3 regions of the Paenarthrobacter sp. E2MeOHC11 genome follow, and region 1 is predicted to be linked to each of the others. Evidence: riboswitches for the same ligand, from Rfam matches in the RefSeq annotation. Region 1 holds a riboswitch; each other region holds the start of a gene.
The links. Region 1 has a riboswitch for S-adenosylmethionine ahead of metX (homoserine O-acetyltransferase MetX). Riboswitches for the same ligand answer to the same signal wherever they lie in the genome.

Region 1 (7,518 bases):
GAGCTCCGGCGGCGCCACTGTGGTGTTGTTCAACGGCCCGGACACGGCCGCCTCCGTCCTGGGACGCATTCGCGGCAAGGTGGCTATCTACAACGAGAACCTCCGTACGGTAGCGGCACGACACGACGCCGTGGTGGCCGACATGTGGTCGCTACGGCAGTTGGCTGATCCGCAAATGTGGGATGTCGACCGCCTGCACTTCTCCCCGTTGGGCCACCACACCATCGCAACCATGGTCCTGGAGGCACTGAACGTAGAACATACACTCGAGCCCCTGATGCCCAAACCATTACCCCCACGTACATGGCGCGAGGCCCGCTCTTCCGACCTCGTCTGGGCGCGCGAGTACTTCGTCCCATGGGTCATCCGAAGGCTGCGACACCAATCTTCAGGCGACGGCATCAGTCCAAAGCGTCCGACGCCGGGACCCGTCTTCGGTTCCAGCGGCACCCTCTTGCCGCGCCGTTAGGGTGACGGCAATGCTTGTCGAGGACCGCAGTGACGGCTGACGAGACCCGCATGGCGGAGAATGTTCGGCGGCTGCGCCTGCGAAGGCAACAGTTACGGGCTCCGCTTGCCCGGAATGCCGGAGAGGTGGTCCGCAACCTCTTGGCCGTCCAGTCGCAGGAGTTCCCCTACGCGCGATGGTCGCTGGCACAAAGGACGGCCGGCAGCACCTCCACCGAGGTGGAGCAGGCTGTAGCAGACGGAACGATCCTGCGGACGCATATCCTCCGGCCCACCTGGCATTTTGTGCACCGGGACGATCTCGGCTGGTTGATGGGGCTCTCGGCGGATCGGCTTCATCAGGGAAACAAGGGCATGTACCGCCAGACGGGTGTGGATGAGGAATCAGCGGCATTGAGTGGCCGTATCCTCGGTGAGGCCGTGGCGGACGGCGCCCATAAGACCCGCGAAGAGTTGGCCCAAGTACTGGGGCAAGCCGGCTTCCCCAGCAAGGGACTGGGATTTATCTACCATCTGATGCACGCGGAAATCAGCTGCACCCTGGTGAGCGGCACCCCCGTCCGCTCCGCCGGTGGCGCCCTGAAACAGACGTATGCACTGTTCCAGGAACGAGTGCCGGGTTTCGTTGGTACGTCCTCACTGACCGGGGACGCCCGCGAGCGCGCCTTGGGGCAACTGGCACTGAGGTACTTCAGCAGCCGCGGGCCGGCCACCATCAAAGACTGTTCCGTGTGGTCCGGTCTGACCATGAAAGATGTGAAGCTGGGCCTGCACGTGGCTGACGACCTGTCTCCCGGCAGCCTCGCGTCGGTGTCCTTTGACGGTCTCGGTTTTTACCTGGCCGCAGAGGAGGCGGAGGCCCTCTTGAGCGGTAGCGATTCTTCGCCTGCCGGGGATTCCGGGCTCCCCCGCGTCGACCTCATTCAGTGTTACGACGAATACGTCATGGGCTACTCGCAGTCCCGGCATTACCTGGGCGGGACTGCTCCATATTTCCCCGAGGACAACGGACCCCTGCACGTGGTCTTGCTGGACGGCAGACTGGCCGGTTGGTGGCGTCATGGCTTTTCCGGCGGGGCTTGTGAGTTGGACGTGCGCATGAACCGGCCGGCAACGCCGGAGCAGCAGGCCGCACTTGAGGCCGAGGCGGAGCGCTACGGCCGGTTCCTGGGAATGGAGACCAAGCTGGTGTGACGTCGCCGAGTCGATTTCAGCAGCAGGGCTAAGCTGGGAGAAGACCTAGGAGGCCTGCACTGTGAACAATCTGATCTTCTGGATCATCGTCTGCTCGTGGCTGATCCCACTCGGGATCCGTATGTACAACCGCTCCCGGGCGCGTCGGATCCAGCATGGCGACTTCCGCGGCCCCGGGTACCCGCAGCAGAACCTGCCGGGTCCGGGCTATCCCCCACAGAACTTCCCGCAACAGAATTACCCCGGCTACCCATCCGAGCCGGTCGTCGTCCGCCCCGCGGATGCGCCACCGCAGGCCGGGCCGCCGTCGAGCCCTTCATCCCCTGCGCCGTTCCCGGCATCCAGCGGTTCCGAGCCGCAGGGCTACCGGGCACGGAAGCTGTCAGAACTGGACGCGAAGTTCAGCAACGGCGAGATCGCCATGGAGGACTACATGAAGCAGCGCGCCGACATCATGAACGGCTAAGCCGTTTGATACGTCCGGAGGCTTAGGCGAAGAACGCCTGGCGAAGTTGGCTTGAAAGCTGCCCGATTTCGGTGAGGAACCCGTCGTGGCCAATGGGTGCCTCAATGACCTGTACCGGCACGTCGCCCGGGAGCGCAGCAGCCAATTCACGCGATTGCGCCGGGAAGTAGAGCCTGTCGCTGTCCACTGCCGCTACGAAAAACTCAGCTGTGGTCCGCGACAACGACGCTTCCAGCGAGCCGCGGCCACGCGTGACGTCATGGGACATGAGGGCCTCGGTGATGGCGATATAGCTGTTGGCATCAAAACGGCGCACCAGCTTTGTCCCTTGGTGGTCCAAATAGCTTTCCACCTGGTAGCGGCCACGCTCCCCCAACACCGCGGCAGCAAGCGGTGTCTCCTGGTGCTGGGCTTGCCGGCCAAAGCGGAAATCCAGCTCCAGTGCTGAGCGGTAGGTGATGTGGGCGATGCGCCGGGCCAGCGCGAGACCGTGCTCGGGCGCAGAGCCGCCGTAGTAGTCGCCGTTGTTGAAGTTCGGGTCCTGCCTGATCGCCAAAGTCTGGGCTTGCGCGAAGGCAATCTGCTCGGCCGTGCTGTAGGCGCCCACCGAGATGACGGCGCAGCGTTTGACGCGGTCCGGGAATGTCACGGCCCACTCGAGTGCCCGGGCGCCGCCCATCGAACCGCCCAACACAGCATGCCAGGCATCGATACCCAGGGCATCAGCCAGTCGCGCTTCGGCCTCCGTGCTGTCGCGCAGGGTGATCAAGGGGAAACGTGAGCCCCAGGGCTTGCCGTCCGGCGCTTCCGACGATGGTCCGGTACTCCCATAGCAGCCACCCACGATGTTGATGGAGATGACGAAGAACTTGTCGGTGTCGATGGTGGCACCAGGCCCCACCAGCTGCTCCCACCAGCCTTCTTCGTCAGTGGCTCCACGGGCGACATGCGTGCTGCCCGTGAGCGCATGCTCGATGAGCACGGCGTTGGACGCGTCCGCGTTCAGCCGGCCCCAGGTTTCATACGCCAGGACAACGTCCGGAAGGAGTCCGCCGGCTTCAAGTTCCAGCGGTCCGATCCCGGCATACTTGACGGTTCCGTCTTCTTCTCCGGATTTTGGAAGGGCTGTAGCAGTAATGGTCATTCCTTTGACACCTATCCTCGCGCTTGCCCGTCGCCTTGCGTGCGAACAGGCCAGGTCTTCACCCGGGGCACCCCACCGCGGAGGAGGGTTGCCGGCCAGCAAGCCGGGGCTGTGTGCTGGCACTCATGACCTAATACGAAGAGTCTAGGAAATGCAGGGCGGTTCTGGCGAAGAATGTGACAACAGTGTGACGGTTTGGGCCAGCTTCATTCACGAAGAAGCACCCGGAAGTGCCGCCCGGCGAATAATCGTCGGCGCGGGCGGCGTTCCCGGCGGAGGTGATGAGCCCGGGCGTCAGGCGCCCTTGGCAGCCCTGAATCCGGCTTCGAGGTCGGCGATGATGTCATCGACGTGCTCAATGCCTACGGACAAGCGGACCAGGCCGGGATTGACGCCGGCAGCGACCTGCTGTTCCACCGTCAGCTGGCTGTGAGTGGTGGACGCCGGGTGGATGACCAGGGAACGGACGTCGCCAATGTTGGCGACATGGGAGTGCAGTTCCAATCCGTCCACGAAGCGCTTGCCGGCGTCCACGCCGCCCTTGATGTTGAAGGCAACAATTGCGCCGGTGCCCTTGGGGCCATACTTTCGGCCGCGGTCGTACCACGGGCTGGACGGCAGGCCCGCATAGGCCACCGATTCGACGTCGTCGTGGCTTTCAAGCCACTGGGCAACCTTGGTGGCGTTCGCTACGTGGCGTTCCACGCGCAGGCTCAACGTCTCCAGGCCCTGGGCAATGAGGAAGGCATTGAACGGGGACACAGCCGAGCCAAGGTCGCGAAGCAACTGGACGCGGGCCTTCAGGATGTAGGAAAGGTTGGCACCCAGCGCGCCGTCCTTGCCCAAGTCCCGGGCGTAGACGAGTCCGTTGTAGCTCGGGTCCGGCGTGTTGAAGCCAGGGAAACGCTCCGGGTCCTTGCCGAAGTCGAAGTTGCCGGAGTCCACGATCACTCCGGCGATTGCGGAGCCATGGCCACCCAGGTACTTTGTTGCGGAATGGACCACGATGTCCGCGCCCCACTCGATGGGTCGGATGAGGTACGGCGTGGACAGGGTGTTATCGACGATCAGGGGCACACCGGCCTCATGTGCCGTACGGGCGATGCCTTCGATATCCAGCACATCCTGGCGGGGATTGGAAACCACTTCGCCGAAGAACAGCTTGGTGTTCGGCTGGACAGCGTCACGCCATTGGTCCAGGTTGTCAGGATCCCCGACGAACGTGACCGAGATACCAAACTTCTTCAGCGTGTGCGCCAGCAGGTTGTAGGTACCGCCATACAGGCTGGGGCTCGCTACGATGTGGTCCCCCGCCTCGGCGATGTTCAGGATGGCGAATGTCTCGGCAGCCTGGCCGGAGCTGAGCAAGAGTGCGCCCAGTCCGCCTTCAAGGCTCGCAACCCGCTGCTCCACAGCATCCTGCGTCGGGTTGCCGATCCGGGTATAGATGGGTGCGAGTTCGGCCAGGGCAAAGCGGTTGGCGGCACTTTCGGCGCTGGGGAACACGAAGGAAGTGGTCTGGTAGATCGGCAGCGACCGCGCGCCTGTGGCGGAGTCGGGCTCCTGGCCTGCGTGGATCTGGCGGGTTTCGAAAGACCATCCTTGGGACATGGAGTTCTCCTCTTCATAACGCATGGGTTTGGCGGGAATGTGGTGCGATGTGAGCTGGGGCCAGTCTAGGAACTGTCCGGAGGCTAGGACAGCTTTGTGACGCCGGTGGAATCTTTCGGTCTTTTCGCGTCCCTCCATGACGCCCACCGTCACGGTTTATACACATCCCACCTTAGTTAGGCTTGACTTAGCTGAGACCCCGATCACAAAGTGCCAAGATGAAGCCATGCGCATGGATCACGTCTCTTACGCCTGTGAACGAGATGGCCTTTTGGCCACTACCGAACGAATTTCCGCGGCATTGGGAGTGGACGCTGTCCGGGGCGGAGTGCACCCGCGCTTCGGTACCCGGAACATGATCATTCCCCTTGCGGATAACAAGTACCTTGAAGTGGTGGAGGTCCTGGACCACCCTGCTTCAGACAAAGCACCATTTGGCCAAGCAGTTCGTGCACGCTCAGCTGCCGGAGGAGGGTGGATGGGCTGGTGCGTCGCTGTTGAGGACCTCGCCCCGTTCGAAGACCGGCTTGGCCGCTCCGCTGTTCCGGGCAACCGCAAGTTCCCGGACGGCCGCGAACTGGTGTGGCAGCAAATCGGAATCCTCGGCTTGATCGCCGATCCCCAGGTCCCGTACCTGCTCAAGTGGGAGGGCGACCCGGCACTGCACCCGTCCAGGATTTACGAGAGCGACGTCAAGATGTCCAGCCTCACCATTGCAGGCTCGGCCGAACGCGTCACCGAGTGGTTGGGCGAGCCGGTGGAAAAGCCGCTTGAGGACGTTGCGGTCCAGTGGATGGCCCCGCACGGGACCCCCGGCATCCTGGCCGTCACCTTCGAAACCGCCTCCGGGGCCGTCACCATCTGACAGCCCCCTCCATCCGGGCCAGTCCCGGGACCGGTCAACCATGTCCGGTAAAACTTCGGCCGCCATCAGCGGGTGCCAAGGACGTCACCCACCGATGGCGGCCGGATAATTTTAAGGCCCTATCCCAAGCCAACCGCCTTACCGAACAGGCTGAAGCCAACAAACGCCACGATATCGAGCAAGGCGTGGGCAATCACCAACGGCATCACCCGCTTGGTTTTGGTGTAGATCCACGCGAACACCAGCCCCATGACCACATTGCCGATGAACGGCCCGAAGCCCTGGTACAGGTGGTAGCTGCCCCGCAGGACGGCACTGACAACGATGGCTACCGGCATGCTCCAGCCGAACTTGCCGAAGCGGTCCATGAGGTAACCCACCACGATCACTTCTTCGACGATTGCGTGCCGGATGGCCGAGAGGACCAGCACCGGCACGGTCCACCAGTAGGCGTCCAGCCCGCTGGGCACGATGGCCGTGGTGATTCCGAGGGCCCGCCCGGCCGCGTAAAGACCCAGCGATGGAATACCGATAGCCGCCGCCAGTCCCAAACCCTGAATCAGGTCTTTCCCGGGGCGGGCAAAATTGAAGCCAAGCCGGGCGAAGGCCGAACCGCTCTCACCATCCCGGTTCGCCTGGATATGCATGGACAGGAAATAGAACACCAGGGCCACCGGCACCAGGGCGAAGATGATGTCCAGCAGTTGGTACGTAAGGTCGAAGTACTCCCGGGTGCTTTGGGACCTGTTCAGGGTTGAGGTGGCGTCGGCCAACGGTGCCCGCGTCATCTTGTCCAGCAATTGCACCACGGAGTAGACGGCCGACTGGCCCAGGGAAAGGCCCAGCACAATAAGTACTTCGGCGCGCAGCCGGCGGCGGGAAGCAAGGAACATGTACCCATCTTGCCCGCAGTTCCTGCCACTTTGCCGGGAACCACGCACCTATGCTTGGTGGGATGGGCGCCCCAGCGAGAATCTTCATGATCCGGCACGGACAGTCGGCCGCGAATGCCGACACGACCATCTACAACCGTGTGCCGGATTATCGGATCCCCCTGACTGAGATGGGGGTGGAGCAGGCCCGGATTGCCGGCGAAGCACTTCGCCGGAAACTCGATGGCGAGCAGGTCTGCGTCTACGTATCGCCGTATTTGCGGGCCTACCAAACCCTGGAAGCGATGAAACTTGGACCTCTGATCGAGCGCGTGATCGAGGAGCCCCGGCTGCGGGAACAGGACTGGGCCAACTTCCAAATTGCCGGGGAAATCGAAGATCAAAAGGAGCTGCGCAACCTGTACGGCCATTTCTTCTACCGGTTCCGCGAGGGTGAGTCCGGCTCTGACGTGTACGACCGCGTGTCATCGTTCATGGAGACGCTCTACCGCCACTGGCAAAAGCCCAGCTATGCCCCGAACGCACTCCTGGTGACGCACGGACTGACCATGCGCCTGTTTTGCATGCGCTGGTTCCACTGGACAGTTGAGTACTTCGAGTCGCTCAACAACCCGGACAACGCCGAGCTGCGCACACTGATCAAGAACGACGACGGGCAGTACAGTTTGGATTTGCCGTTCAGCCAGTGGGTGCCCAGGGATGTTGACGACTCAGTGCTTCACGCACCGAGGATGCGGTTCTAGCAGGTACCCTAGCTGGCGGCCGCGACGATGACTTCGGTGCCCTTGGCTTCGAAGGCGGCCTTGTCCTCGGCGCTGATGCCGGAATCGGTGATGAGGTGCCTGAAGTCGTAGCCGGCCATGGCGGCGAAGGAACG
Region 2 (7,518 bases), 560 kb from region 1:
TCCTGCTGCACATCCGCGACGTCACCGGGTTCATGCCGCACATCTACTTCCGCTGGACCGAGGGCAACCCGATCTCCAACCTCAGCAAGTTCCTGTTCTTCGGCGAAGGCGAGATCGCGCCTGTCACCCGTGAAGTGCTGAGGGAAGCCGAGCCGGACATCACCCGCCGGCCATGGGTGCACGTCGGCTAGCTGCCGCCCCCGCGCGTTGGCGCGAAACTAGCGGCTGGCCGCTGGAACCAGCACCCAGAGCACCTCGACGGTTTCGTCCGTGGGGTTGATCCAGGTATGCGGCTCGCGCCCCGGGAAGGAGAGGGTGTCCCCCTCTTCGAGGTCGTACTCCTCATTGGTCAGGATGAGCTTGATCCTGCCCTTGACCACGTGCAGGACGTCTACGTCGCAGTCCACGGCGTAAAGCTCGTTTTCACCGCGGCCCCGGGGCTCGATGGTTGCTTGCAGGATCTGGAGCCGCCGCTCCGAACGGGCGGTCAGTAAGCGCTCCACTATGCCCTGGCCACCCAGGGAGATGCGGGGACCGTCGTCGCGCTTGGTCAAGTGCGTCTCCGGGGCTGCGAACAAGTCCCCCACCGATACCGACAGGACCTGGCACAGGGTGACCAAGGAAGCGACCGACGGCGATGTCAGGTCGCGCTCCACACGGCTGAGGAAGCCCTTGGTCAGCCCGGTAGCGTCCGCCACTTGCTCGATGGTAAGGCGCTGCGCCTGCCGGGCTGCGCGGATTCTGGAACCGATGGCAACGGGAACATTGCTCGGTTCAACGGGTAGAGCCTTCATTCACGAACCTTTCAGGCCTGTCATGTGGCCCTGTCATTGGAGCAATAGTAGCCGGGAGACAGGCCAACAAGGCCAGAATCCGCGGAACCATGACCAAAGCATCTTGACTGTTACTCCGATCACAACATATCCTCATAGGCAACAAGTGTTGTCTGTGAGGCACACAACACATCCCCAATCTCCAATCATCAGCACAGAGACTTCGACGCTTCGCAGGAGTATCGTCGAAAACCCCAACCTCCGTGCATCAGCTCCAAGGACCTCTCATGGAATCTTCGGCTATTAACATCGCAATCGTGGTGGTGTACCTGCTCGCCATGCTGGCATTCGGCTGGTGGGGCAAGTCCCGCACCAAGAACAACAGCGACTTCCTGGTGGCCGGCCGCCGCCTGGGCCCCTTCCTTTACACCGGCACCATGGCCGCAGTGGTCCTCGGTGGCGCATCCACCGTGGGCGGCGTCGGCCTCGGCTACAAGTTCGGCATCTCCGGCATGTGGCTGGTTGTGGCAATCGGCTCGGGCGTGCTGCTGCTCAGCCTCCTGTTCGCAGGCACCATCCAGCGCCTGAAGATCTACACGGTCTCCCAGATGCTGAGCCTTCGCTACGGCAGCAAGGCCACGCAGACCTCCGGAATCGTGATGCTGGCGTACACGCTGATGCTGTGTGCCACGTCCACCGGCGCTTACGCCACCATCTTCGTGGTCCTCTTCGATTGGGAACGCTGGCTGGCCATCGCAGTTGGCGGCGCGATCGTGCTCGTCTACTCGACCATCGGCGGTATGTGGTCCATCACCCTGGCCGACCAGGTCCAGTTCATCATCAAGACCGTAGGCATCTTCTTCCTGATGCTCCCGTTCGTCATGAACGCAGCCGGCGGCATGGACGGCATCCGTGAGCGCCTCGACGCAAGCTTCTTCCAGATCGACGGCATTGGTGTCCAGACGATCATCACCTACTTCGTGGTGTACACGCTCGGCCTCCTGATCGGCCAGGACATCTGGCAGCGCGTCTTCACCGCCAAGACCCCCACCGTCGCACGCTGGGGCGGCGCCACCGCAGGTGTCTACTGCATCCTTTACGGCATCGCCGGGGCCCTGATCGGCCTGGCTGCCCGCGTAGCGCTCCCGGACATCGACGTCGCCAACCTCGGCAAGGACGTGGTTTACGCAGAGGTCGCAACACACATCCTGCCTGTCGGCATCGGCGGCCTGGTCATGGCCGCAGCTGTTGCAGCAATGATGTCCACCGCATCCGGAGCCCTGATTGCCGCGGCAACGGTGGCACGTGCAGACGTCGTCCCGTTCGTGGCCAGCTGGTTCGGCAAGACCATCAACACTGATGACACGGAGAACCCCGAGCACGACGTCAAGGCCAACCGCTACTGGGTACTTGGCCTCGGTATCGTAGCCGTGCTGATTTCCATGGCTGCGCAGGACGTGGTTGTCGCCCTCACCATCGCCTACGACATCCTGGTAGGTGGCCTCCTGGTGGCAATCCTGGGCGGCCTGGTGTGGAAGCGCGGCACGGGCATCGCCGCCGCGTGGTCCATGGCAGTGGGCTCGGTGCTGACGCTTGTCCTGCTGATCTTCTTCGCCGTTGGAGTCATTCCCAGCGCTGACGGCGTCTACGCCAACGAGCCGATCTACTTCGGCCTCGCGGCTTCCTTCATCGCCTACGTAGTGATCTCGCTGCTCACCCCGCCCACGGATCCCGCGGTTCGCGAAGCATGGGACAAGCGCGTCGCAGGTGCTGTCTCGGAAGAGCTGCCGCCGGAGGCCCACCCGGTCAGCAGCCACAAGTAAAAGTGCACGGCAAGTAACAGAGCAACGTTCGACGGCGGCGCCACCCCTTTTCGGGGAGGCGTCGCCGTTGTTTCGTCCCCTGGAAGAACGCCCGGTGGGGTAGGGTTGTCCCAGCTTCAAGAGATGTGGTGCCAAGCTCCGACTGGCCACACACCAACCCCATGTTCACGGGTGGTTCGGATGAGGAAGCGGCCCGTCCCGGACCAGAGACAACCGAGCGGGCAAGAGCACTCCACTGAGGAGCAGTCCCTTGCCGTACCAAGGCGATACCACCCAGGCATCCACGCCGGCCGCAAGTGCGCCGGCCACAGGAACCCCTGCCAAAACCGCAGCCCGCACGGTCACGGTGATTCCCGCCGTCGACCTTTTCCTGGGCACGGTGACCATCATCTCCAACGCCGGTACGGCGCGGTTTGGGCATCCCGAACCGCACTTGATCACCCGGGCCCTGACGCAGGCTGTCCGGCCGACGCAATGGTGTGCGGCCTCAAGGACCCTGACGGTGACCGTTGCCGCAGCCGGAAAGCGCGAGGGCGTGCAGCGGCACTTCCCTCTCTGCCCGTGGGTGCAGGCCTAGTTCCCTTCGTCCTCCTCGCGGAAGTCCTCGGTTTCATCGATCGGGACGACGCGTTCGTCGTCCTCCGGGGCGTCCACCTCTTCCACCCATGCTTCGTCCACTTCCTGGTCCTCGGCGTAGTCATAGGCTGGGTCCGACTCGATGGTCGCCCGCGGGTGGCTGGCGTGTGATTCGGTGGTGTCCATAATGCAACCTCCGTCTCGTGGGCCGGTCAAAGCCCGGTAACCGGAAAACGGGGAGCTCCCCGCTCCTGTCCTTCCATCTGAGCACCGCCTCAGTCGAGGGTCAAGGGTGCCCGGAATTACGGTGCGCCGAACATTCCAGTTGAGGAATACCAGCCAAAAATCCCCGCCAATAAGCGGTAGTGTGGGGCGTGCAATGGGGCCGAAACCACCCCACCCAGCACAGGAGAGAAAGTGCAACAGCACCAGGAATCCCCCGGTTCGTCGAGCCCGGCTCCGGACCCCGCCACCGAAAACACGGCCCCCGAAACAACGGCCGTCGACAGCATGGCCTCGAAAAACGATGCGGCATCCCCGTCATCCTCGGACATCCGCCGCTGGCGTCAGTATCTGGCCGATGAGCGCGCCGAGGCTGCCGTCTATCGCGAACTCGCCCAGAGGCGCGACGGCGAAGAACGCCAAATCCTCCTGGCCCTGGCCGAAGCCGAAGGGCGTCACGAGGCCCACTGGCTCAAGCTCCTGGGCGAGCACGCCGGAATGCCCAAGGCCGCCTCAACCCGCAGCCAGTTCCTGGGCTTCCTGGCCCGCAACTTCGGGTCGGTCTTTGTACTGGCCCTGGCCCAACGAGCCGAAGGCCGCTCCCCCTACGGCACCGAACCGGCGGCAACAGCAGCCATGGTGGCCGATGAGCAGATCCACGAAGAAGTGGTCCGGGGCCTGGCCACGCGTGGACGCAACAGGCTCTCCGGCACTTTCCGCGCTGCTGTCTTCGGCGCAAACGATGGCTTGGTCAGCAACCTTTCGCTGGTCATGGGCATGGCCGCAACCGGCGTGCCCAGCCCTGTCGTGCTGATGAGCGGCGTCGCAGGCCTGTTGGCCGGGGCGTTGTCCATGGGCGCCGGCGAGTACGTTTCCGTGCGCTCCCAGCGGGAATTGCTTAACGCCACGTTGCCCACTCAGGCCACGCTCACAGCAGCACCTTCGTTGGACATCGAGCACAACGAGCTGGTTCTTGTGTACTTGGCTCGGGGCATGACCCACGAAGCCGCCGAACACCGCGCCGCCGAACGCATGGGCGTCTTCAGCTGCGACTGCGACCCCAGCCTCTCCCTGCAGCCAGAGAAGCCGGCCACCGATGAGCACGAATCCGTCGGTTCGGCGTGGGGCGCCGCGTTGTCCAGCTTCTGCTTCTTCGCCTCGGGCGCCATCGTGCCCATCCTGCCGTTCATTTTCGGCATGACGGGTGTGGCTGCTTTGCTGGTAGCCGGCGTGCTGGTGGGCATCGCGCTCCTGGCGACCGGCGCCGTCGTGGGCTTGCTGTCCGGAACGTCGCCGCTGAGCCGCGGGTTGCGGCAACTCGCCATTGGTCTTGGAGCAGCGGCTGCCACCTATGGGCTGGGCCTGGTGTTCGGCGCAACGATCGTCTAGGTTTGGACGCCTCCCTCCGCAGCCCGTAATGTTGGTTCGTCCTCCGCGCTGCCCCGCGTGACCAGGGCGTGAGGAATGGAGAACCGTGGACTCGGAGCGGGAAACGCGTGCGCCAAAGCACCGACGTGCGGCAACTGCCTGGCGGGTCCTTCGCGGCCTCCTCATGGCCGGCATCGCCGCAGTGGTGGCCGTCCTGGTGAGCGGATTCCTGCACGGAGACCCCCGCATCACCGCACTTTTCCCCGGGGTCAGCGTCCCCGGCGCCCCGCAAAGCGGACAAAGCCAAACAAAACCTGCCCGTGCCGCCGACGCCCCGCCGCCGGGCGTTGACGAGGCGGACGCCCCTCTCGCCTCACCGCCGGCGCCCGGGACAGCGAACGATTCGTTCAAGTTCCTGGCCACCAACGACGACGGCACTCCCGTTGGCTATTCACCATGCCGGCCGCTGCACTACGTAGTGAACAACGCCTCCGCGCCGGAAGGCTCCGATGCGTTGCTGGAGGCTGCGATCGCCAAGGTATCCGCCGCTTCGGGAATCCAGTTCGTCAACGACGGCAGCACCGATGAGTTGCCCGTGGACCGCCGCGAACCATACCAGCCCGCCAAATACGGCGATCGATGGGCTCCCCTGCTGATCTCATGGACCACGCCGGAGGCAGCGCCGGCCTTGGCAGACAAAGTCATCGGGACCGGCGGCAGCACCATGTACTCGCTCAACAACGGACCCAAAAGCTATATCACCGGCAGCCTCGAGTTGGACACTCCGCAGGTAGCCGAACTACTGGCCAACCCAGAAGGGGCAGACTACGTCCTGGCGGTCATGCAACACGAACTGGGACATGTGATGGGCTTGGACCACGTGGATGATCCGGTCCAGCTCATGTACCCGGAAATCGGTGCCCCGGACGGCCTCGCGGCCGGCGACCTGAACGGCCTGCACCTCCTGGCATCAGCGCCCTGCCGCAAGGACATCTAGCAGCCGACCACTTCCGGCATGGACTCCCGTGGCGTCCGGACTTATGCTGGCGACTACGGCCGACGGCGGCGCCCCACCTCCCGTCCGCGGCCTCCACGTCAGGGGGTTCCATGGAACCTTACGGGTCGCCCCAGTGGCCGGACCCCGATCCCCCAGCGCCGCGTCCACCGATCAAGCACAGCAGCATCGCCGCCATCCTGTTCCTGTTCGGCGTCCTCGGCCTTGTCTGCGCAGGCGCGTATTTCAGCGGCGACCTGCAGCGGTTCCTCTACGGATCATCCGCCACGCAGAGCCAGGCTCCACGCCCCGGTTTAGTACCGTTCGGACAACGCCAGGACCCATTGCCCGGGCTGGAAGAAGCCGACGCGCCGCTTGGAACTCCGGCGCCAGTAAACCGGACCAGTACCTCCTACAAGTTCCTTGCCGTCAAAGAAGACGGAACCCCCCTGGCCTACTCGCCGTGCAGGCCCATCCATTACGTGGTGAACGCGGACCAGGCGGATCCTTCCTGGCAGCCCCTGGTGGAAGAAGCCGTCCGGCAAGCCAGCGTGGCCACTGGATTGAAGTTCATCTACGACGGTCCGAGTTCCGAGGTCCCTTCCACCAACAGGACCGGATACCAGCCGGCCCGGTACGGGGACCGATGGGCTCCCGTCCTGATCGCCTGGACCACTCCGGAGCAGGTGCCACGCCTGACAGGCCAGACTGTGGGTCTGGGCGGAAGCTCATCAATTGGCCTGAGCAACGGCTATAAGGCCTACGTCACAGGCACCGTGTCCCTGGACGCGCCCCAGTTCGCCGGCATTGTGGACACTTCCGAGGGCAAGGAGATCGGCATCGCGGTGATCATGCATGAGCTGGGACACCTGCTGGGCCTGGACCACGTGGACGATCCCCGGCAGCTCATGTTTGACCAGGCTTCGTGGGTCCGGCAATACGCTGCCGGCGACCGGACGGGCCTGGCCCAACTCGGCCAAGGTCCGTGCAGCAAGGACTTCTAGCCGCGCCGTGCTCCTTGGCCGGAAACTACTGCGAGTGCCTCCTCCACGCTATCGACCAGGAAGATCCTGTGCTCCATGGGCTTCCCCGCGGCGAGGCCCTGCAACATCGGCCATGCCGGGAGTGTCCGTTCCCAATGGTCGCGTCCCACCAGCACCATGGGAGTGATGGTCTCCGGCGCTCCGTAGTAGTTTTCGCAGGCGTCCTGGAAGATTTCCTGCACCGTTCCTGCGGCCCCCGGAAGGAAGATGGTCCCACCATTGCAAAGCTCCAACAGGATGGCTTCCCGGAGGGCGTTGGCGAAGTACTTGGCGATGTGGGTGGCAAACAGGTTCGGAGGCTCATGGCCGTAGAACCACGTGGGTATTCCAAGCGTCGGGGTGCCTTCCGGATGACGTTCGACGACGACGGCTGCTTGCCGCGCCCAAGCCGTCACCGAGGGCCTGAACCCCGGTACCTCGGCGAGGGTTCCCAGCGCGGCTGTTGTGTCGGCGTCGGGCAGCCCACTCAAGGAGGCGCCCAGGTTGGCCGCTTCCATGGCTCCGGGTCCACCTCCGGTGGCGACAGCGAAACCGGCCTGGGCGAGCAGGCGGCCCAGCCTCGCGGCGTCGGCGAATTCGCTGGTGCCACGCTGGGCGGCGTGTCCACCCATGACTCCCACGATTTTGCTCCCGGCGAGCGCCCCATGATCCAGCAACTCATCCAGGGCGTCGCCGATCGCGTGGTCATGAAGGGCCGCGGCAAGGGTGGCGTCGAGGCT
Region 3 (7,518 bases), 1.6 Mb from region 1:
CCCGGGTACCGTCATCCTCATGCTCAGTGCATCGTATTTTGGCGGCCTGGCCGGAAAATACGGCCCCCGCTGGTTCATGACCGTGGGTCCGCTGCTGTGCGCGGTGGGCTTCCTGCTGTCACTCTCAGTTCAGGAGCCACTGAACTATTGGACCCAGGTGCTCCCGGGACAGATCGTCTTCGGCTTGGGTTTGGCCACTCTCGTGGCGCCTCTCACGGCCGCCATTCTTGGTGCTGTCCCAACCGACGAAGCCGGGATCGGGTCTGCGGTGAACAACGCAGTGGCGCGCATCGCCGGGTTGATCACCATTGCCTTTGCAGGGCTGATCGTGGGCCCGGTCTTTACCCGGCAAGGGCTTTTCAACGCACTGGTGGTAACGGCGGGACTGTTCGTGCTGGGGGCAGTGGCATCCGCCGTCGGAATCCGGAACCCTCCAAAGGAGGCGGCGCCGGCCGCTGGCAGCGAACCGGATGCAGCGTCCGACGACGGCGGGGCGGTCGGGCTACCCAACTGACCTCATGCGGGGCTTCGGTCACAGGGCGGGCAGGACGCAACCTTCATGGACTTCAGCGCTCTGAACCCAAAGGGCAGACGCTACTTCATCGGCGAGATCGAACTCGCGGCCTTGGGCTCCGGTTCCGATCCTGACTACGAGTGCACCACCGAACGGTTTGCGTCCGACGACTTCAACCGGAGCGTCCAAGGAAATTTCTTCGGCTGCCAGGTACCTGAGGAGATCGGGGTTTTCATCGCTGATCCGGGTGATACGGCCGGAGTGGCCCTGGTCCAGTTCGATCATGCGGTAGGCGTGCGGCAATTCAACGGAGCCATCTGCCGAAGGAATGGGGTCCCCGTGCGGGTCCCTGGTGGGATGGCCAAGTTTGGCAGACATCCGCTCGATGAAGGTGTCTGACACCGCGTGCTCCAGCATCTCGGCTTCATCGTGGACCTCGTCCCAGCTGTACCCGAGTTCTTCCACCAAGTAACTCTCAATAAGGCGGTGTCGTCGGACCATGGAGAGGGCAAGGCGCATGCCTTCGGGAGTCAACCTGATGGCGCTGTAGGGCTGGTGGTCCACCAAGCCTTGGTCCTTTAGCTTGCGGACCATCTCAGACACTGACGAGTTGGCCACACCCAGGCGCTGGGCAAGCTGGGAGGACGTAATCGGCTTGTCTTGCCACTCCGTGTAGGAGTAGATGACCTTGACGTAGTCCTCGATCGAGGAGGAGGGCGTACTGGTCTTCACAACCCAAGCCTACCGTGGCAGGGCGCGGTGAACCTTGACCGCCCGCCAGGTTTGCGTCACGTAGGGCAACTGGACGGTCCCCCCTGGCGCGTGCGCAAGGTGGTGGTACAGATACCACTCGAGGTTTCCCATGACTTTCGCCCGCGTTGCTTCGTCGGCCCGGAGGTAGTAGCTGCGCGACTTGGTCAGCTCCATGATCTCTTCGGGCGTGGTGGGGTCCGCCCACGCCGTGAGGTGGCTCTGCAACCCGGCGAACTCCGGACCGATGGCAGGCCGGAAGCCAGGTTTGTGGACATCTCCGGCGTGCATGATGCGCGAAAGCCTGTGGACCCACGGAACCGACGTATCCAACTGGTTCCAGATCAGTCCCAGGATTCCCTGCGGGCGCAGGATCCGGGAGATTTCGGTGCTGGCGGGGAGGGAGTCGCACCAGTGCCAGGCCTGGGCAACGCTGACGACGTCGAATGCTGAGTCCGCCAGCCCAGTTGCCTCGGCCGTACCCTCCACTGCGCTGACCTGCGGATAGCTCTTCCGCAGTTGTTCCAACATGTCAGTGGAAGGATCGACGGCGGCCACCTCAAGTCCGCGTTCGAGGAGGAGGGCAGTGAACTTTCCGGTACCTGCTCCAATGTCCGCAGCTGTCTCTGCTCTATCGGGAAGGAGCCACGTCAGGGAGTCTGCGGGGTAGCCGGGCCGCACGCGATCATAGTGCTCACCGCCGTCTTGAAAGCTCTGGCCGAGTTCTTGCCGACGTTTGGCATGGAGTTTCGGACCGCGCGGTCCAGCCGGTCCGGGAATGCCGGGCTGTCCGTTTGATGGAGCCGGAGAACGCAATGCCACGCAAAGACTCCTTCACAGGGTCGCCAAAAATATACCCTACGAATTTACCGCAGCAGCGGGAGAGCTTGGATCTCGGGGTTAGCCGCGTCCCTGGTCCACGGTGGGGTTCTAGTCCACGGTGCAGGGAGCAGCGCCGGCAGTGCCGGGTGTGTTGGGAGCCCATTCCGGGTAGGTTCGGTGGTCATTGGCAGGTACCCAGCGGCCCTCGTCCACCACGTAGTCCCAACCCAGCCCGTTGCGCTTGAGTTCATCGATGCCTGCCAGCAGCCTCGTGGCGTCCTCCAACCGGGAGCCGACGCCAAAGCTGGCACGCAAGGAGCCTGAGGGCAGGCCGAGCCGCTTGAGCAGGGGGTGGGCGCAGAAGCGTCCGTCCCGGAGACCAACGCCGTGCTCCGCCGCCAGATACGCGGCGACCAACCCGGCGTCGAATCCTTCCACGGAGAAATTGACGACGCCAATGGTGTCTTCGGAGTCGCTGAAGATCCGGTGGACGGTCACGCCATCGATGGCCTCCAGGCCGTCCACCAGGTAGGAGCGGATGGCTGCTTCATGGGCGTGCCACGCCTCTTGGTCCAGTCCGGCGAGGACCTGCGTGGCGCGGGCGAGGGTTGCCGCACCCAGGACGTTGGGCGAGCCACCCTCGTGGCGGGCGGGACCGGTTGCCCAGCTGACGGAGTCCAGGCGGGCTTCACGGACGGCCCCGCCGCCGGCCAGGTGCGGCGTTCCGGCGTCGAGCCAATCCGGGCGACCAACCACGACACCAGCGCCGAACGGTGCGTACAGCTTGTGTCCGGAGAAGACGATGTAGTCGACGTCCGCCTCGGTGATGTTGATCCGGCGGTGCGGTGCGAGCTGGGCCGCGTCCACCACGATACGGGCGCCGTATTCGTGGGCCAGGGAAGCTAGTTGCGCGATGGGAAGGATTTCGCCGGTGACGTTCGAGGCACCTGTCACGGCAAGCAGGCTTACTCCGCCCTGGGCCAACTCCGTGCGGAGCCTGTCCAATGTTGCTGTCAAGGTAGACGCTGCGACGACGCTGCGGTGCGGGACACCCTGCCATGGAAGGAGGTTGGCGTGGTGTTCGATGTCCAAATACAGGACTTCGCCCGTCGGTAGGCTGTCAACCTGCGGGAGGCATCCCGCGAGAAGATTCAAGGAGTCGGTGGTGTTACGGGTGAAGATCACGGAGTCGTCGGGGCGTCCTCCGACGAATTCACGGACGATGTTCCGCGAATTTTCGTAGACAGACGTGCTGATTTGGGACGCATAACCCGCACCGCGGTGAACGCTCGCATAGTACGGCAGGACTTCGTTGAGGTATGCAGAAACGATGGTCAGGGCAGGCGCCGATGCTCCGTAATCGAGGTTGGCGTACCGAACGTGCCCGCCCTGGATCAGCGGAGCCTGTAACTCTGCACCCGTGACTGCGGAGAGCGGCCTTGAAGCGGCGGCAGCCTGCGCCGGGGTTTCTTCGGCAAGAGAAGGAATGATGTTTGAGTCGAACGTGACAGTGCTCATGGGACCTCACTCAAGAGGGACCCCCATAGGGGGATCCGCGCTTGCCGCATCCGTTCCGGACCGGCCGGGTCGTCACCCGGGGCACCCCACCGCGAATGGAGGGTTGCCGGCCAGCAAACCGGGGTTTAGCGCTGGCACTCGTGACCTGTAAAAAGGTTAGGGCACTGCCCGGGACCGCTCCAAAGCTGATTCGCATTGTTAAGCGCTTTGTTACGTCGGTGGCAGAATCAGGGCATCCGGCGAAGAAAAAACGACGGACACCCCCAAAAGGGGGAATCCGCCGTCGAAAATTCGGAAAACGCGCGCGACCGCGACCGCCCGCAACTGTGCCTCAGAGGAGGTCGTCCAGCCCCGGGTTGAGCCGTTTGAGGACCTCGGAGTGCAGGATCGAGTTGGTGGCCAGGGCGTTGCCGCCGAAGGGGCCGTCTTCGCCTTCCAAGGAAGTAAAACGGCCACCGGCCTCGGTAACGATCGGGACGAGTGCTGCCATGTCGTAGAGGTTCAACTCCGGCTCGCAGGCGATGTCCACGGCGCCTTCGGCCACCAGGCAGTAGGACCAGAAGTCACCGTAGGCTCGGGTTCGCCAGATGTCTTCGGTGAGCCCCATGAACTCGTCGAGGTTTCCTCGCTGCTTCCACCCGGACAGGCTTGAATACGACATCGAAGCGTCGGCCAACCGGGAAACGTTCGAGACCTTCAGGCGCGTAGCGGACGCGAGGGAGCGGCCCATGTAGGCGCCCATGTCCTTGGCCGCCCACCAGCGCTTGCCCAATGCCGGTGCGCTGACGACGCCGACAACAGGTTCTCCCTCGTCAACGAGGGCGATCAACGTTGCCCAGACCGGCACGCCGCGGACGAAGTTCTTGGTCCCGTCAATGGGATCTATGATCCAACGCCGTGAGCCATGGCCGCTGCTGCCAAACTCCTCGCCCAGGACGGCGTCCCTCGGCCGGGAGCGGGACAGCTGACCCCTGATTGCTTCCTCAGCGGCCTTGTCGGCATCGGTGACTGGTGTGAGGTCTGGCTTGGTTTCGATCTGCAGGTCCAGTGCCTTGAAGCGGTCCATGGTCTGGGCGTCGACTGAATCAGCGAGGACGTGGGCAAGGCGCAGGTCATCGTTGTAGGTGGAAACGGGATGGGTCATGCCACCAAACTATCCTGAATCATTAGCTGCGGTGGGGACGTGGCGCCGTAAGGATCAGTTGACGGTGCCCAGTTCCTTGGCCTCTTTGGCTTCAAGCCGGGGGTCCGCACCCAGCAGGCGGCGCAAGGAAGCCAGCCGGGCCACACCGGAGGGCCCTGCATGGCCTTCGTTCACCCAGGGATCCAGCCCGCAATTGATGGCTGTGGCGTCATGCTTGCAGCCACGCTCGCAGGCTTCCGTGCCGGGCTCAAGGTCAGGGAACGAATGCAGGATCCGGTCCGGATCCACGTGCGCAAGACCAAAGGAGCGGATGCCGGGGGTGTCGATGATCCAGCTGCCGGACGGGGCATCGGCAAGTTTCAGGGCCAAGGCAGACGACGAGGTATGCCGTCCACGGCCCGTCACGGCATTGACGCCGCCCGTGGCTCGTTCCGCCCCTGTCAAAGCATTGACCATGGTGGATTTGCCGACGCCTGAGTGGCCGAGCATGACGGTCACCTTGCCGCCGAGGTGGGAGCGCAGCTGGGCCACGGCGTCCCTGTCCAAACGTGCTGATAATCCGTCATCCGAACGCGCGTCAATACCGCTGGCTTCAGTGTCCGCTGTGCGGCTGATGATCACGGGGAAGTCCAGGCTGAGGTAGTTGGCGAGCAATTCCGCCGGATCCTTGACGTCCGCTTTGGTGATGAGCAGCAGCGGCTCTATGCCGGCGTCGTACGCTGCCACCAAGGCGCGGTCGATGAACCCGGTGCGCGGTTCGGGGTTGGCGGCAGCAACAACCACCACCAGCTGATCGGCGTTGGCCACAACCACCCGTTCGATGGGGTCAGTGTCGTCGGCGCTGCGACGCAGCAGGGTGCGGCGTTCTTCAACACGGACCAGCCTTGCAAGCGTGTCCGGGGCGCCGGAGACATCACCAACCAAGGCGACGAAATCGCCGGGGACCACGGGGTTCCGCCGCAGTTCACGGGCGCGGGCGGCGATAATGACGCGTTCATCCGCGGAATCTTCGTCCACAATGGCCCTGTAGCGCCCGCGGTCCACGGTGATGATCCGGCCAATAATGGCGTCATCATGGCTTGGCCGGTCCTTGGTCCGGGGCCTTGATCCTTTTTTGTTGGGGCGGATCCGGACGTCGGATTCGTCCCAGGAGCGTGCATCGCGGCCCATGGTCAGTTGCTGGCCTCGTCCGTGCCGGCGGATTCGAGCATACTTGCCCAGATTTCAGGGAACTCCGGCATGGTCTTTGACGTCGTGGCGATATCTTCCACGTGGACGCCTTCGACCGCGAGTCCGAGGATGGCACCCGCAGTGGCCATGCGGTGGTCGGCGTAGCTGTGCACCACACCGCCGTGCAAGGCCGCGGGGCGGATAATCAAGCCATCGGCAGTTTCTTCGGAGTCTCCACCCAGAGCGTTGATCTCAGCGACAAGCGCAGCAAGCCGGTCCGTTTCGTGACCACGGAGATGGGCAATGCCCGTCAGCCGCGAGGGGCTTGCGGCAAGAGCGCACAAGGCCGCAACAGTGGGAGCGAGTTCGCTGGTTTCGTCGAAGTCGGCTCCGAGGATCGCCGGCCCGCCGGTCACGGTAAGGGTCCCGTCCGCCAAGGTGACCTCGGCCCCCATAGTGGCGAGGATCGTCCTCCACATATCGCCGACCTGGGTGGTGCTGGCCGGCCAGTTGGGGATGCGGACGGTTCCCTGCGTGGCCAACGCTGCGGCCAGGAACGGCCCCGCATTTGAAAGATCCTGTTCGATCCGTTGGTCAAAGGCCTTGATGGAGCCGGGGGAGACCCGCCAATGGTTGGGCACGGAGTCGTCCACGGAGACTCCGACACTTCGCAGGACCTCCACGGTCATGGTGATGTGGTCGAGGCTGGGTACCGGCTTTCCGACGTGCTCCAAGTGAAGCCCCTCGGTAAACCGTGCGCCCACCAGCAGCAAGGCGGAGACGAACTGGGACGAGGCGCTGGCGTCGATCACCAAGTGGCCGCCGCGGACCTCGCCGGTGCCTTCCACTGTGAACGGAAGGGCCGACGGCGTCCTGCCGCCTTCCGCTGCCACGGGAACGCCGAGGGCGATCAACGCCTCGATGATGGTGCCCATGGGCCGGTTGCGGGCATGTGGATCTCCATCGAAGACGGTGGGCCCGTTGCGCAATGCCGCGAGGGGAGGCACGAAACGCATGACGGTTCCAGCCAGGCCGCAGTCGATGGCAGTTTCCGAGCCCGAGGCTGCGGGATCCATGGGCGTTATCTCAAGGTCCGGACCGTAGTCGCCGTCACCGGGGACCTCCGTGACGGTGGCGCCCAAGTGCCGCAGGGCCTGGATCATGAGTGCGGAGTCACGGGAATGCAGGGGAGCGCGTAACCTCGAGGGGCCATCCGCCAAAGCCGCCAACACCAGGAACCGGTTGGTCAGCGACTTTGAACCAGGCACCGTCACCGTGGCGTCCACTGGCCCCTTGGCGTACGGGGCCGGCCAGAGTGGCAGCGCGGCGGCTTCGGTCGATCCTGTGTTTGCGGCGGTGGTACCTGTCATGCTTCCTTATGCTCCAACTGCGTTGTCTACGGCCTTGCGTACTGCTTTGTCTGCCCGCTTGATCTGCTTGCCCGTCACCTTTTTGGCATCGGCAGCCAAGTGCTCTGCGCGCCAGGCGATGCTCGGACGTCCGTCGGTATCGACAGAGGCAAGAAGGACTCCGCCCGTCAGGGAAATGTTCTTCAACAGCTGTGCCTTACGGGCGCTCCGGCCCTCCTTGGTGCTGATAT

Region 2: another riboswitch for S-adenosylmethionine. It lies ahead of ACSSVG_RS04765 (hypothetical protein); the one in region 1 lies ahead of metX (homoserine O-acetyltransferase MetX).
Region 3: another riboswitch for S-adenosylmethionine. It lies ahead of ACSSVG_RS18315 (aminotransferase class V-fold PLP-dependent enzyme); the one in region 1 lies ahead of metX (homoserine O-acetyltransferase MetX).

Annotation. Positions count from the first base shown of each region.
Region 1 covers NZ_CP196673.1:484,212-491,729, forward strand. The annotation lists gene ACSSVG_RS02250 (SGNH/GDSL hydrolase family protein) at 1-469, shown strand, start outside; gene ACSSVG_RS02255 (winged helix DNA-binding domain-containing protein) at 520-1,662, shown strand; gene ACSSVG_RS02260 (DUF2076 domain-containing protein) at 1,724-2,128, shown strand; gene metX (homoserine O-acetyltransferase MetX) at 2,151-3,272, opposite strand; SAM riboswitch class IV at 3,287-3,403, opposite strand; gene ACSSVG_RS02270 (bifunctional o-acetylhomoserine/o-acetylserine sulfhydrylase) at 3,567-4,883, opposite strand; gene ACSSVG_RS02275 (VOC family protein) at 5,110-5,748, shown strand; gene ACSSVG_RS02280 (CPBP family intramembrane glutamic endopeptidase) at 5,868-6,641, opposite strand; gene ACSSVG_RS02285 (histidine phosphatase family protein) at 6,704-7,384, shown strand; gene ACSSVG_RS02290 (DeoR/GlpR family DNA-binding transcription regulator) at 7,393-7,518, opposite strand, start outside.
Region 2 covers NZ_CP196673.1:1,040,554-1,048,071, forward strand. The annotation lists gene ACSSVG_RS04750 (APC family permease) at 1-191, shown strand, start outside; gene ACSSVG_RS04755 (helix-turn-helix domain-containing protein) at 219-794, opposite strand; gene ACSSVG_RS04760 (sodium:solute symporter family protein) at 1,061-2,596, shown strand; SAM riboswitch class IV at 2,711-2,830, shown strand; gene ACSSVG_RS04765 (hypothetical protein) at 2,847-3,173, shown strand; gene ACSSVG_RS04770 (hypothetical protein) at 3,170-3,358, opposite strand; gene ACSSVG_RS04775 (VIT1/CCC1 transporter family protein) at 3,683-4,783, shown strand; gene ACSSVG_RS04780 (matrixin family metalloprotease) at 4,869-5,759, shown strand; gene ACSSVG_RS04785 (matrixin family metalloprotease) at 5,870-6,760, shown strand; gene ACSSVG_RS04790 (LOG family protein) at 6,757-7,518, opposite strand, start outside.
Region 3 covers NZ_CP196673.1:3,937,471-3,944,988, forward strand. The annotation lists gene ACSSVG_RS18300 (MFS transporter) at 1-514, shown strand, start outside; gene ACSSVG_RS18305 (metal-dependent transcriptional regulator) at 533-1,246, opposite strand; gene ACSSVG_RS18310 (class I SAM-dependent methyltransferase) at 1,256-2,080, opposite strand; gene ACSSVG_RS18315 (aminotransferase class V-fold PLP-dependent enzyme) at 2,195-3,604, opposite strand; SAM riboswitch class IV at 3,637-3,750, opposite strand; gene hisN (histidinol-phosphatase) at 3,936-4,748, opposite strand; gene rsgA (ribosome small subunit-dependent GTPase A) at 4,803-5,918, opposite strand; gene aroA (3-phosphoshikimate 1-carboxyvinyltransferase) at 5,921-7,288, opposite strand; gene ACSSVG_RS18335 (DoxX family membrane protein) at 7,295-7,518, opposite strand, start outside.